4 regions of the Planococcus chinensis genome follow, and region 1 is predicted to be linked to each of the others. Evidence: predicted binding sites of a transcription regulator. Region 1 holds the regulator's gene; each other region holds the start of a gene.

Region 1 (3,093 bases):
GCCAGGATGTCCGGAATTCGCTTTCTCGATTGCATCGATTGAAAGCGTGCGAATCGTTGTTACTGCAAGTTGATCTGCGTGGTTTGACATAATAACATCCTCTCACTATCTTTTTTAATCCTATTCTAGTGTAGTCAACAATAGAAAAGAATACAACTAGAAAAGCGCCAGCTGGCTACTCAATCCGGAATGTGCCGGAAGAATGGCGCTAAACTTTGGCGCATCAAAAAAAGAGAATAAGCATTAATTCAAATACTTATTCTCCCGGATATTTTTGATTTTCTCCGGTGTCACATCTGTGCCTTCCGGATCGATCACTTTTACATTTTCAATCGTGCCGCGCATACTCGTGCGGAACGTCTGCAAGTATTCCTGCCGAAGCGCTGATTGCTCTTTGGCTTCTTCAATTGATAAACCGGCCGTTTTGGATTTGCGCGCCAGCTCGTTGATGCGTCTGATTTTTTCTGGAGATAACAAATAGAACCCCGCCTTTCTCTTTCATATCGTACAAAAGAAGCGGAATTTCTGCAATGATTTAGCCCTGTTTCATGCCTTGGAACTCTTTGTAGCGGCGATGGACTGTCGCTTTGCTGGCCTGGTAGCCGAAGCCTTGAAGAGTCACGGCGATTTCATGGAACGTCAACCCGTTCTCCTTCAGGCTGACAATCTGGTCGATCGGCAAATCCAGGCGCTCCCGCCCTTCCGGATTGCCTTTCCCTTTCAGGTTACGCTCAGGTTTGTAGCCGTTCTCCACTGCACGTTTCATGCCGCGCTTGATTTTGGCGTTATGTATTTTGCGTTGGTATTCTTCGACGATCGCCAAGATTTCCAACACCATATCGTCCATGTCATTGAGCGCAATCGGCCCTCCATCAGACAGTGTAAAAACTTCGACGCCGTACTTTTTCATGACATGCAGCAAGGCAATGCGGGCATGCCCGCGGCCAAGGCGGGTTTCATCCTGGATAAAAACCGCCGCAATTTTGTCCCGCTTGATGCTGTTGAGCATTTCCAACAGGCCTTCACGGTCCATTTCATAGCCGCTGTGCTGGTCTGAGAAGACCTGGTCGACCATATAGCCTTGTTCAAATGCGAATTTCAGCAGTTCTTCCTCCTGGCGTTCGAGCGAACTTTCCTGGGTGTCTTTCGTGGTGCTGACGCGGCAATAAACCAATGCAGTCTTCTTCATTCTGCATCACCTGCCAGCTTTATGGTTTCATCTGGGGCGAATTTCAGTTGTTCGCTGGGAATCTTGATCGACTGTCCTGCGACGATTTTCGGAGTGTGTAGATTATTCTCTTCCATGATAGCTTCTATCCACTCCTGATGCGGTGTATTGCCGCTGAATGATTCTGCCAGCGTCCACAGCGTGTCGCCTTCTTCAATCTGGACAAGGCTCATCTGTGGTTCCTGGTTCTTATGGGTGAAGACCGAGTAGAACGAAAATGAAAGGATAAGGGCAAATAATAGAGTTAGATAAGAATTTCTGCGGATGAATGTCATATAAAACGCCTCCTAAGAATGTGTGTTCGGAATATATGTTCTTACTTTAATGCGAACAAGTGTTTTTGTCAACAAATAAATTCGAACCTATGTTTGCATTTCATAGCCCAAGTTGGTATACTATGGGTAGAAAAACATACTGAACAACTAAAAAGAGGTGAAACTGTTGAAAAAAGTATCGAAGCGCCAAGAAGATATTTTAACTTTTATAAAAGACGAAGTCCGGGCTAAAGGCTATCCGCCATCCGTCCGCGAAATCGGGGAAGCAGTTGGCTTGGCATCAAGTTCGACTGTCCATGGCCATCTTGCCCGTCTCGAAAGCAAAGGCCTGATCCGACGGGATCCGACCAAACCGAGAGCTATCGAAATCATCTCTACAGATGAAGCGTTGATCGAAAAAAGCCCGGTTCTGCATGTACCTTTGATCGGTAAAGTAACAGCCGGTGTTCCGATTACAGCGATCGAAAATGTTGAAGAGTATTTCCCGCTTCCCCAGTCCTACGGTACAGAAGACGACCATATTTTCATGCTCGAAATCATGGGTGAAAGTATGATCGAAGCCGGGATTTTCAACGGTGACTACGTTGTGGTGAAACAACAGCAGACTGCGAACAATGGAGATATCGTCGTGGCCATGACGGCAGAAGATGAAGCGACAGTAAAACGCTTTTTCCGCGAAAACAATTATTTCCGCCTGCAGCCTGAAAACTCATCAATGGACCCGATCATCGTTGACCAGGTCACCATCCTGGGCAAAGTGGTAGGCGTTTACCGCCAATTGCATTAATAGCTCGAACAAATAGGAAAACGCTGAGAACAAGCTTCTCAGCGTTTTTTGTTTTCTCTATTCTTTCACCCCTGAAAAAATCAGCATCAGCGGAATGCGCTGCCGCCGGTTAAACTCTTGTTCACTGCTAAAATTGGCACGGACCGGCATGCCTTCCCGCAATGCCGCTACGTTGAATCCGGCTCCCATCAATGCAGTGAAGTAGCTTTCAGTGGTCCGGTGGTGCTTGATGACGGTTTTGTTGATCCAAGGCTCCCGGCGCTCCCCTTCGATGAAATAATCATCGACCCGCCAATCGCCGCGCCTGTCTCCCAGTTCTTTGCTTCCGAACGAGGATGTCGTCAATGGATGCTGGACGGTGAAAACGAATTTCCCGCCCGGCTTCAATGCTTTGTGAATTTCCTGGAATAATGCATTGATATCGGCTATGTAATGGATGACAAAGCGTGAAGCCACTATGTCATAAGCAGCTTCCGGATAAGGGAAGGATGCGATGTCCCTGTGAAAAATCTGGCTGTTGGTTCCTGCCAGGATTGCTTCCGCCTTCTGCTTCATTTGAACTGAAGCTTCAATGCCGGTATAGGATCTTGCACCTCCTCCGAGCAGCTCCCTTCCAAAATAGCCGTCTCCGCAGCCGAGGTCAAGGATTTCCGCACCCGCGAAGTCCCCGAGCAACTCCAAAAAGATCGGCCTTTCGATGGCGTTGTTCGGGCTTTCGTTCCGGTTCCGCCTTGACAGGTATGCCGCTAAAAAATCTTCTTCCTCATAAACGCTCGAACCCCTGTATTCCATTTTTATACCGC
Region 2 (3,093 bases), on a different contig from region 1:
GTGTCTTCTTTCGTGCCCATTAGGCGCGCCGGCAAGACGCGCGTATCGTTCAACACCAGCGTGTCGCCTGCGTGGAGGTGTTCGATGATGTCGCGGAAATGGCGGTGTGTGACTTCGCCGGATTCCTTGTCCATAACTAAAAGGCGGCTCGACGTACGGTCAAGCAGCGGCGTCTGGGCAATCAGGTCTTCCGGCAATTCGAAATCAAAATCATTTACGTTCATGTTAAAACTTCCTTTATTTAGATTCAGGCATTTCCATATTGAAATGCTCATAGGCGGTATGGGTGACAACGCGGCCTCTCGGGGTCCGCTGAATAAAACCGATCTGCAGGAGATACGGTTCGTAGACGTCTTCGATCGTCGTCGATTCCTCGCCAATGCTCGCAGCAATCGTATCAAGGCCGACCGGGCCGCCGCGGAACCGCGTGATCATGCCCATCATCAGCTTGTGGTCGATGTGGTCGAGGCCGAGCGGGTCGACCTGCAGCATCTCAAGCGCTTGTTCGGCGATGGTTTCGGTGATCGTGCCGTTGCCGCGCACCTGCGCAAAATCGCGCACGCGCTTCAAGAGGCGGTTCGCGATTCGCGGGGTCCCCCGGCTTCGACGTGCGATTTCAACCGCTGCGTTCGGGGCGATGTCCGCCTCGAACAATTTCGAGCTCCGTTCGACGATGTCCGTCAGTGATTCCGTGTCGTAATAGTCGAGCCGCGCGTGCACGCCGAAACGGTCGCGCAGCGGCGCAGACAGGGCGCCTGCGCGCGTCGTCGCACCGATCAAGGTGAACGGCGGGAGATCCAGCCGCACCGAGCGCGCGGTCGGGCCTTTGCCGACGACGATGTCGAGGCAGAAATCCTCCATCGCCGGGTACAGCACTTCTTCGATCGAGCGGTTCAGGCGATGGATCTCGTCGATGAACAACACGTCTCCGGGTTCAAGCGACGAGACGATCGCCGCCAGGTCGCCCGGGCGTTCGATCGCCGGACCGCTCGTCATTTTCACGCCGACTTCCATCTCGTTCGCGATAACCGCAGCAAGCGTCGTCTTCCCGAGTCCGGGAGGCCCGTACAACAGGACGTGGTCCAGGCTTTCCTGGCGCATCTTCGCCGCTTCGATGAAAATCTCGAGGTTGTGCTTTACTTTTTGCTGGCCGATATATTGGGATAGGAATTGCGGGCGCAGCGACTGTTCAAAGCGCTCGTCAAATTCCGATATTTCGCCGCCGATTACACGTTCTTCCATGCCGTTCGCCTCCCTTTCATCAAGATTGTTTCAATAATAATTGCAAGGCCTTCTTCATATAGCCTTCCGTATTCAAGTCCAGGTCTTTCAGTTTCGGTTTCACTTTTGCGATTTCGCGTTCCGAGTAGCCGAGGGCGCCAAGGGCGAGCATCGCTTCTTCGAGTTCGATGTCGTCATCCGACAGCAAGCCCGGCGCATCGTTCGAAAGGAACGGCGCATCGAAAAACTCTGCCAGCTTGCCTTTCAAATCGAGGATCATCTGCCGCGCGGTCTTTTTGCCGACGCCCGGGAATTTCACGAGGTACGACTCGTCTTCCCGTTCAATCGCTTCGATGACGTGCTGCGGCTCGCCGCTCGCTAGGATGGCGAGTGCCCCTTTCGGTCCGATGCCCGACACCGAGATGAGCTTGCGGAACAATTCCCGCTGCTCGAGCGTCGGGAAGCCGAACAGGAGATGCGCATCTTCCCGCACATGGTGGTGCAGGAACACCTGCAATTCCTCGGTGCCGAACGAGTACGGGTTCGGGGCGAAGATCTGCCAGCCGACCCCTTGCTGTTCCACTACCAAATATTCAGGCGTCACGCGTGTGACGACCCCTTTTATGTAATCATACATGGACGTTCGCTCCTTCAATTTAACCTATTGATTATAGCATATTTGTTCGCCTTATACGAAATAAACCCGTTCGGAATTTGTCCGTGGTAAGATAAGATTATTATATTGAGAAAGCTGGGATTTCTTTATGAAAAAACTTTACGGCGAACAGCGCCGCCAGATTTTATTGGAGAAATTAAAGACGGCAGGAGCTCCCCTGACCGGCGGCGAACTCGCAACATTTGCGGGCGTTTCGCGCCAGGTCATCGTCAGCGACATGACGCTTCTGAAAGCGCGCAGCGAACCGATCCTCGCGACGAGCCAAGGCTATCTATACATGGACCAAGGAGCGGCCACCGGAGCGAGCCGCCAGATCGCCTGCCGCCACCTGCCGGACGAGACCGAAGAGGAACTGCTGATCCTCGTCGGCGCGGGCGCAACGGTCAAGGACGTCTCGGTCGAGCACCCAGTGTACGGCGAACTGACGGCGGGCATCCACGTCTCGAATGCTGCGGAAGTCGGCGTGTTCATGGAACGCGTGCGCGCCACCGGGGCGAGCTACCTGCTCGAACTGACGGACGGAACGCACCTCCACACCATCACCGGGCCGACTGAATCCGTGCTCGACGCGGCAGTCGACGCGATGCGGAAACACGGGTTTTTGCTGGAGGATACGGAATAGGGTTTATAGAAGGAGCGCGGAATCTTTATGGATTCTGCGCTTTTTTTGTTGGGGGATTTTTTGGGTGCGGTTTATCTGCGATATTAGGGATTTATCTGCGGTTTTATAATTTTATCGGCGATTCTCACGATTTATCGGCGATATTTCGGATTTATAGGCGATTCGCCCTTTTCCGCGGCTTTCTCCAAAACCTTAATCCCTCCGAATGCCGGCTTTTCGCAAGCGAAAAGCGAAAATGCAACTTTACTTGCAGTATTTTAAATTTACTTGCAGTATCCCATATTTACTTGCAGTATCCCATATTTACTTGCAGTATTTCATATTTACTTGCAGTATTTCATATTTACTTGCAGTATTTCTAATTTACTTGCAGTATTCCATATTTACTTGCAGTATTTAAAATTAACTTGAAACATTCCTCCTTTTACTTGTGCCACACCCAATATGCGGCACCCTCCTTTATTCCATCCCCCGCCCACAAAAAAAATCCCGCAGCACCCAGGCTGCGGGACAGATCTTACGAATTCTTATAGACATAATACGAGCCGAGCGTCTTGACTTCGCAGCCGATCGC
Region 3 (3,093 bases), on a different contig from region 1:
AGCGGCCGGGAACCGACCGGCTGCTGCGGGCGGATTTTCAGGCCATGCGCATTGTCATCTGGTTTATGAAAACGTTCACGCCGCTGTCCAAGCAGATCAATTTTACGCAATTGATGCGGGAAATGACCGAAACCATCGGCGCCGAATTGAATTTTCTCCAGGAGCTGCAGAGCGGTCGGTCATTTGCGGACCGCTTTTCCGGGATGGAGGGCATCCGTTTTCCGGTCTATTTCGATGAAGTGTCGACCCGCCGCGTGCTGGTCATGGAATGGATCGAAGGGGCGCGCATCACTGACCTGGCATTTATTGAAAAACATGAACTGGACCGCCACGAAATTGCGGAGCGCCTGTTCATCCTGTTTCTTGAACAAGTCCTGTACGGCGGACAGTTCCATGCCGATCCGCACGGCGGCAATGTCTTGCTGAAGCCGGACGGTACCATTGTGCTGATCGATTTCGGGATGACCGGCACCATTACTAAAAAGGACGCCCAGGCGGTGCTGCGGATCGCCGAAGGTATCATCTTCAAAAATTACGACCAAGTGCTCGATGCCCTCGAAGAATTGCGCTTCCTGCTGCCGCAGGCGAACCGCGAGCTGCTGGCGGACACTATCGCCCGCTTGGTGGCCGCTTATGAATCGAACGAATTGATGCAGATGGACAGCTTTGTCGTGGAGCGGCTGTTCAAGGACATGCAGAACATCGTGCGCACACAGCCCGTCCAGCTGCCGGCCGAGTTCGCCTTCTTCGGAAGGGCGGCATCCATTTTTGTCGGCGTGCTCAACGTGCTCGATCCGGGCATCGACTTGCTGGCGCTTGCACGGCCGCGTGTCATTGAATGGGCGTCTTCACAGCAGGAAGAAAAGCGCGTATTCGGGCGGGGAGATGTCCTTCGCTGGGTGCTCAATGCTTCCGGCCCGTTGCGCGCCTTCCCTCAGAAAGTCATCAATTACCTGGAAGAACCGGAGCGCATGCGCCATTACCTGGAAAACCGGGATGGCAGGGAGCGCGAACACCAGCGCAATCTCCAAAGCCGCATGCTGGCCGGCGTCTTCACTGTGTTGTCCTTTGCCGGGATTTCGGTATCGGTATGGTTTTGGAACGAGCCTTACCTCTGGGTTTCTTCCGGATTTTTCGTCGGCTCGCTCTGGGTCTACCGCTCGATCAAATAATGTTCTGCCTGTGCTGCAACCGGCGCAGGTTTTTTTATTTGCCGGGGGCTCTTGCATTTTCAAGAAATGAGGGTAAAATTAAAAATGAGAACAAACGTTCCCTTTTGAGGAGGTGTTAATCATGCCGTTGATCTCACAAGAGGAAATCGTCCATTTCGAAAATGCGATTTATTTGCCGATGGTGCTGATTGTGCTGGAGCGCGACCGCCTGTTATTTGAAAAAGGGTCTTTCAAGCTGAACCGCCCGTATCTGGAATTGGTGGAAGGGGCGATCCGGCACGTGCAGCAGGAGCTGAAGGAAACAAAGGTCCATATGCGCAAGCACCATATGAAAATGTTCAAGGGCGCACGCGACGATACGTTCACCGAGTTCGTCTTCTTCCACGGGGGCTATGAAGACCATCGGCGCTATCTGAATGTGCGGCTGCGCAACCGGGTGGAGGAACTTCTGCGGATGTATCTGGCGATGGCAAACCGGGAAATGCGATGAACGGAAAAGACGACAAAAAAAGAGGCTGACTGAAGTCTGCCTCTCGTGTATTCCATTCCATCAATCCATCGGATGCTGTTTTCTCGGCGGATATCTGCGCTTCGTCAAATAAACCATTTGGTGCTTATGCACTTGCTGGGCATTTTTGAAAAATCTTCGCAGCGAGCCTGCAAACGAGTGCTGGTTCCGAAGGGCGATCGGCGAAACATCAAGCGGCACGATAGCGCCGTTGCTCAAGTGGATCAAGGTTCCCTTGCCGCTGTCGTCGCTGTCGATCAGTTCGACGGCATCGAAGTTGAGCCAGACCGAGTCGCGGTTCTTCGGCGAATGGGTCGGAAAGAAAATCAGCGGATTGCCGTAATACTCGCCGATGATGACCGGCGGTTTGTGTTTGACCCGGATGGCCTTTTGGGAATAGAGTGTGGCGCTTTCAAGCGAACCTCTATAAAATGTGCAGGAGGAACTGACGATTTTATAGACCGATTCCTCCACGACAAATTCGCTGCGGTCTTCAATTACCCGAGTCCAGTTCCGATGGCCATCCACATACGGTAAAAGTGCATACGTGTTGCTGCAAATCGTATAGGACAAGGGCTGATAATTCTTTCTACCCAATAAAATACACCCCTCAAATTTACTATATATATAACATTATAAGGAAAAAATCAGATTAATCAATCCATTAAAATGGAAAATATAAATTTTTCTGAAAAAATGGTGCGCAACTGAAAACGCCGGCTGAAGAAGGGCACAGAAAGATCGCGAGGCTCTGTGTTCTGAACCAGCCGGTTGGAAAAGCAAGCGCTATAAAACAGAAGCAAGAAGAAAATACATATGAAACAACCGAAAAAGAGCATGGAAAAAACACCCCTTGAAAACTAATACGTCTAATTCATTGGAATTTTCAAAAAACGATTGTCCTTTGAATTTTTTTATTGTATACTAATGAAAAGCATTCGGGGTGATGAAGAATGGAAAACTATTATTCTTATGCTGATTTCATGAAGGCGATGGCCCAGACAAAGAAAACGACTGAAGCGGAAAAACTGCTGAACGATATTTATCTCGATCTTTTCCTAAAGCATGTACACCGTTCGCAGCAAGAAGAGCAATTGATGGCCCTCATCGACGAAGCCCTGGACAATAACGACCGAAACGCATTTATCAAGTACAGCGACCAATTAAAAGCATTGAAACGTGAAGATGAATAGATAAAGATGCTCCTATCGGGGGTGTTCAATAAAAGGCGCAGCGGACCCAAAGTCCACTGCGCCTTTTATATTTCCGCCGGAATTCGGATCGCTTGTCCGGAAATCCGGTTTTATTTTGCCAAGAAAAGCACTGAAAAACATACGTTCGCTTTTTGTTAGGGGTTTTTTAGGGCATATGATAAAATAGAGAGACTGAACGAACGGGAGGACATCTATTATG
Region 4 (3,093 bases), on a different contig from region 1:
AGACCCGGAATGTTATTGTTATGTAAAATAAATGATTTGAAAATGTAATAAAAAAGTCGTACAACAAAAGAAAAAAAGCCCGTTCCCTGAGCGGAAAACGGACTCTTTCTCAATATCTCTTTTTCGGTAGCGGATCTACATGCTCTGCATCATGTGAATGAAGCTCTCTGCCAAGGAAATGCAGAAGCGTAAAGAAGAACAAGAAGATAACAACCATAAAACCAAGAACTACCACGACGCCTTCTAACATAGGAATAACTCCTCCTTCATCTGCCGTTATCATTCTTTAGTATACATGATAACCGGCAAAAAATTAAGTGTCGAATTCGTGAGGCTTAGAACGCCCAGTTTCCATTGCGGAACAGCGGCTCGCGCGTGCCGTCTTCAAGCACGCCGTCAATGTCCATTTTCTCTGAGCCGACCATGAAGTCGACATGGGTGATGCTTTGGTTCAAGCCGTGCGCAAGCAAATCATCCGAACTCATCGTTTTTCCGCCTTCAAGGCAAAAGGCGTAAGCGCTGCCGATGGCAAAATGGTTCGACGCGTTTTCATCGAACAAAGTATTGTAGAACAGGATGTTCGAATTGGAAATCGGCGAGTGATGCGGCACCAAAGCCACTTCACCCAAGTAATGCGACCCTTCATCAGTAGCCACCAATTCTTTCAAGACTTCTTCGCCTTGTGCTGCTGTGACCTCGACGATGCGGCCGTTTTCGAATGTCACTTTGAAATCGTCGATGATGTTGCCGCCGTAGCTCAACGGTTTTGTGCTGGACACATAGCCATTGACGCCTTCCTTATCAGGTACAGTGAACACTTCTTCCGTCGGCATGTTCGCCATGAATGCATCGCCTTTTTCATTGATAGAACCTGCGCCGCACCAGAGATGGCCTTTTGGCAATGCAACTTCCAGGTCCGTATTCGGCGAAGTGTAATGCAGTTTCGCGTATTTTTTGCTGTTTAAATAATCCACTTTTGTATGCAGCAATTGATCGTGTTTTTTCCATTCTTCCACCGGGTCGGCCAAGTCTGCACGCACGGCTTTGAAAATAGCTTCCCACAAGGCATCCATCTGCTGTTCTGCCGGCAGTTCTGCAAACACTTTGGCTGCCCAGTCGGGTGAAGCCGCTGCCAAGACGGTCCAACTGATTTTGTCGGACTGTACATATTGGCGATATTTATTTAGCGCCGTTCCAGCTGCTTTCTGGAAAGCGGCGATGCGTTTCGATTCAATTCCTTTCAACAGATCCGGGCTTTGGGAAACGATGCTGATAAAAGCAGCTCCGCCTTCAGCCAATTGCTCCCGCTCCTGCACTTTCCATGCAGGATACTCGCTGAACGAATCTTCCGGCGCAAGTTCAAAGCGCAGGCGCGTCACTTCATCGTCCTGCCAGTCGACATGGACCTGCTTTGCGCCGGCTTCATATGCTTTTTTAGTGACCAAGCGGACAAACGGAGCAGCCTCCAATGAAGCCACGATATAAATCTGCTGACCCGGCTGCACGTTGACGCCGACGTTCACCGCAAGTTCTGCATAGCGCGCCAATTTCTCGTTAAATGATGTCAATTAAATCTCCCCTTTCATCTTTTCTATTTTAGCAATGTTCAGAATGACCTGGCAACGTTTTAAAAAAGAAAGAAGGATACTGCTTGCAAATTTAATTATAATTGTTTATGATATAAACAAATGTTTGTAAAGGGGCGGTGGAAATGCTTAAAAAAGAGTTGGAAGTGCTGGCGCTTCTTCGCAGGAATCCCTACCTTTCGCAGCAGGAAATGGCCGAACAATTGAACCTTTCAAGGCCGTCAGTAGCCAATCTGATTTCCGGATTGATCCGGAAAGGGAAAATTGCAGGGCGTGCATATGTGCTCCCAGAAGAAGGGGTGGTAGTTTCGATCGGCGGCGCCAACGTCGATCGCAAGTTCCGCCTCAGCCAACCGGTCCAGATGGCAACATCGAATCCTGCTTCTGCTAGCGGAAGCGTCGGCGGAGTAGCCCGCAACGTGGCGGAGAATCTCGGCAGGCTTGGCCATCCGGTCAAATTGCTGTCCATTGCAGGAAACGATCCGGAATGGCGATTGATCGAAGAGCAGTCAGCGCCTTTTATGAGCCTTGAATTGACGAAGGCGCTGGAAGGGCTGGCGACAGGCACATATACTGCTGTTCTTCAACCGGACGGCGAATTGGTCTTGGCGCTGGCGGATATGGCCATCTACGACTCCATGACGCCAGAGTACATCAAGCGCAGCGAGGCCGTGCTTATGGGAGCAAGTTTCCTCGTTGCCGATTTGAACTGCCCGAAAGAGACCATCGGCTATATTCAGAGGCTGGCAAAGGCAAGGGATATTCCTCTTGCAGTCATCCCGGTCTCAGAACCGAAAATGGACAGGCTTGGACCGGATCTTTCCGGCATTTCGTGGCTGATCCTCAATCGCGGCGAGGCAGCCCGCTATCTGGGAACTCCTGTCGAGACGCCGGATGAATGGCGCGCAGCCTGTGAAAAACTGATGGAGCACGGTGTACAGAATATCGTGATTACCGGCGGCGGCGACGGTGTCGTTGCCGGCAACATCGAAGGGATCCGCCATTTTGCTGCGCACACGGTGCCAGCGGTAGTGGATGTAACAGGAGCAGGCGACGCATTTTCGGGCGGCTTGATCCATGCTGTGATGGAAAAATTGCCATTGAAGGAAATAATAAATGCAGGGCTGGTCAATGCGGCCAAGACGCTTCAAAGCGAATTGACCGTCCGCAGCACCTTATCCGCAGAGAACCTACAAAAAGAACTGGAGGAGATTTTATGAAAACAATGATTTCATATTCAACAGAAGTACAGGAAGCAATGGACAATAACCGCCCGGTGGTGGCTCTGGAATCGACAATCATTTCACACGGCATGCCGTATCCGCAAAACGTGGAGACAGCCCGCATTGTTGAAGACATCATCCGTGAAAACGGAGCGGTACCGGCTACAATCGCCATCATGGACGGCAAGATTAAAATCGGTTTGTCAGCAGATGAACTCGAGTTGCTGGGCAACAGCCCGGATGTAGCGAAAGTTTCACGCCGCGACATCGGCCAATTGATTGCC

The links. The regulator LexA, encoded in region 1, represses DNA repair genes until DNA is damaged. The targets are predictions, from matches to a motif close to CGAACATATGTTCG.
Region 2: the regulator LexA is predicted to act here: its motif matches at 1,894-1,907, upstream of ruvA (Holliday junction branch migration protein RuvA).
Region 3: the regulator LexA is predicted to act here: its motif matches at 1,260-1,273, upstream of ACFSDB_RS10360 (YhjD family protein).
Region 4: the regulator LexA is predicted to act here: its motif matches at 1,682-1,695, upstream of ACFSDB_RS16905 (carbohydrate kinase).

What each region holds. Positions count from the first base shown of each region.
Region 1 is NZ_JBHUFW010000004.1:804,481-807,573, reverse strand. It holds gene tkt (transketolase) at 1-90, opposite strand, end outside; gene ACFSDB_RS06270 (DUF896 domain-containing protein) at 244-477, opposite strand; gene ACFSDB_RS06265 (YneB family resolvase-like protein) at 536-1,189, opposite strand; gene yneA (cell division suppressor protein YneA) at 1,186-1,503, opposite strand; gene lexA (transcriptional repressor LexA) at 1,670-2,290, shown strand; gene ACFSDB_RS06250 (class I SAM-dependent methyltransferase) at 2,348-3,082, opposite strand.
Region 2 is NZ_JBHUFW010000011.1:242,193-245,285, reverse strand. It holds gene queA (tRNA preQ1(34) S-adenosylmethionine ribosyltransferase-isomerase QueA) at 1-224, opposite strand, end outside; gene ruvB (Holliday junction branch migration DNA helicase RuvB) at 238-1,242, opposite strand; gene ruvA (Holliday junction branch migration protein RuvA) at 1,262-1,858, opposite strand; gene ACFSDB_RS13785 (transcription repressor NadR) at 1,986-2,519, shown strand; gene pheA (prephenate dehydratase) at 3,037-3,093, opposite strand, start outside.
Region 3 is NZ_JBHUFW010000007.1:84,198-87,290, forward strand. It holds gene ACFSDB_RS10355 (ABC1 kinase family protein) at 1-1,172, shown strand, start outside; gene ACFSDB_RS10360 (YhjD family protein) at 1,294-1,662, shown strand; gene ACFSDB_RS10365 (competence protein ComK) at 1,723-2,277, opposite strand; gene ACFSDB_RS10370 (IDEAL domain-containing protein) at 2,634-2,873, shown strand; gene uvrB (excinuclease ABC subunit UvrB) at 3,091-3,093, shown strand, end outside.
Region 4 is NZ_JBHUFW010000014.1:56,601-59,693, forward strand. It holds gene ACFSDB_RS16895 (hypothetical protein) at 110-250, opposite strand; gene ACFSDB_RS16900 (aminopeptidase) at 336-1,568, opposite strand; gene ACFSDB_RS16905 (carbohydrate kinase) at 1,712-2,806, shown strand; gene ACFSDB_RS16910 (pseudouridine-5'-phosphate glycosidase) at 2,803-3,093, shown strand, end outside.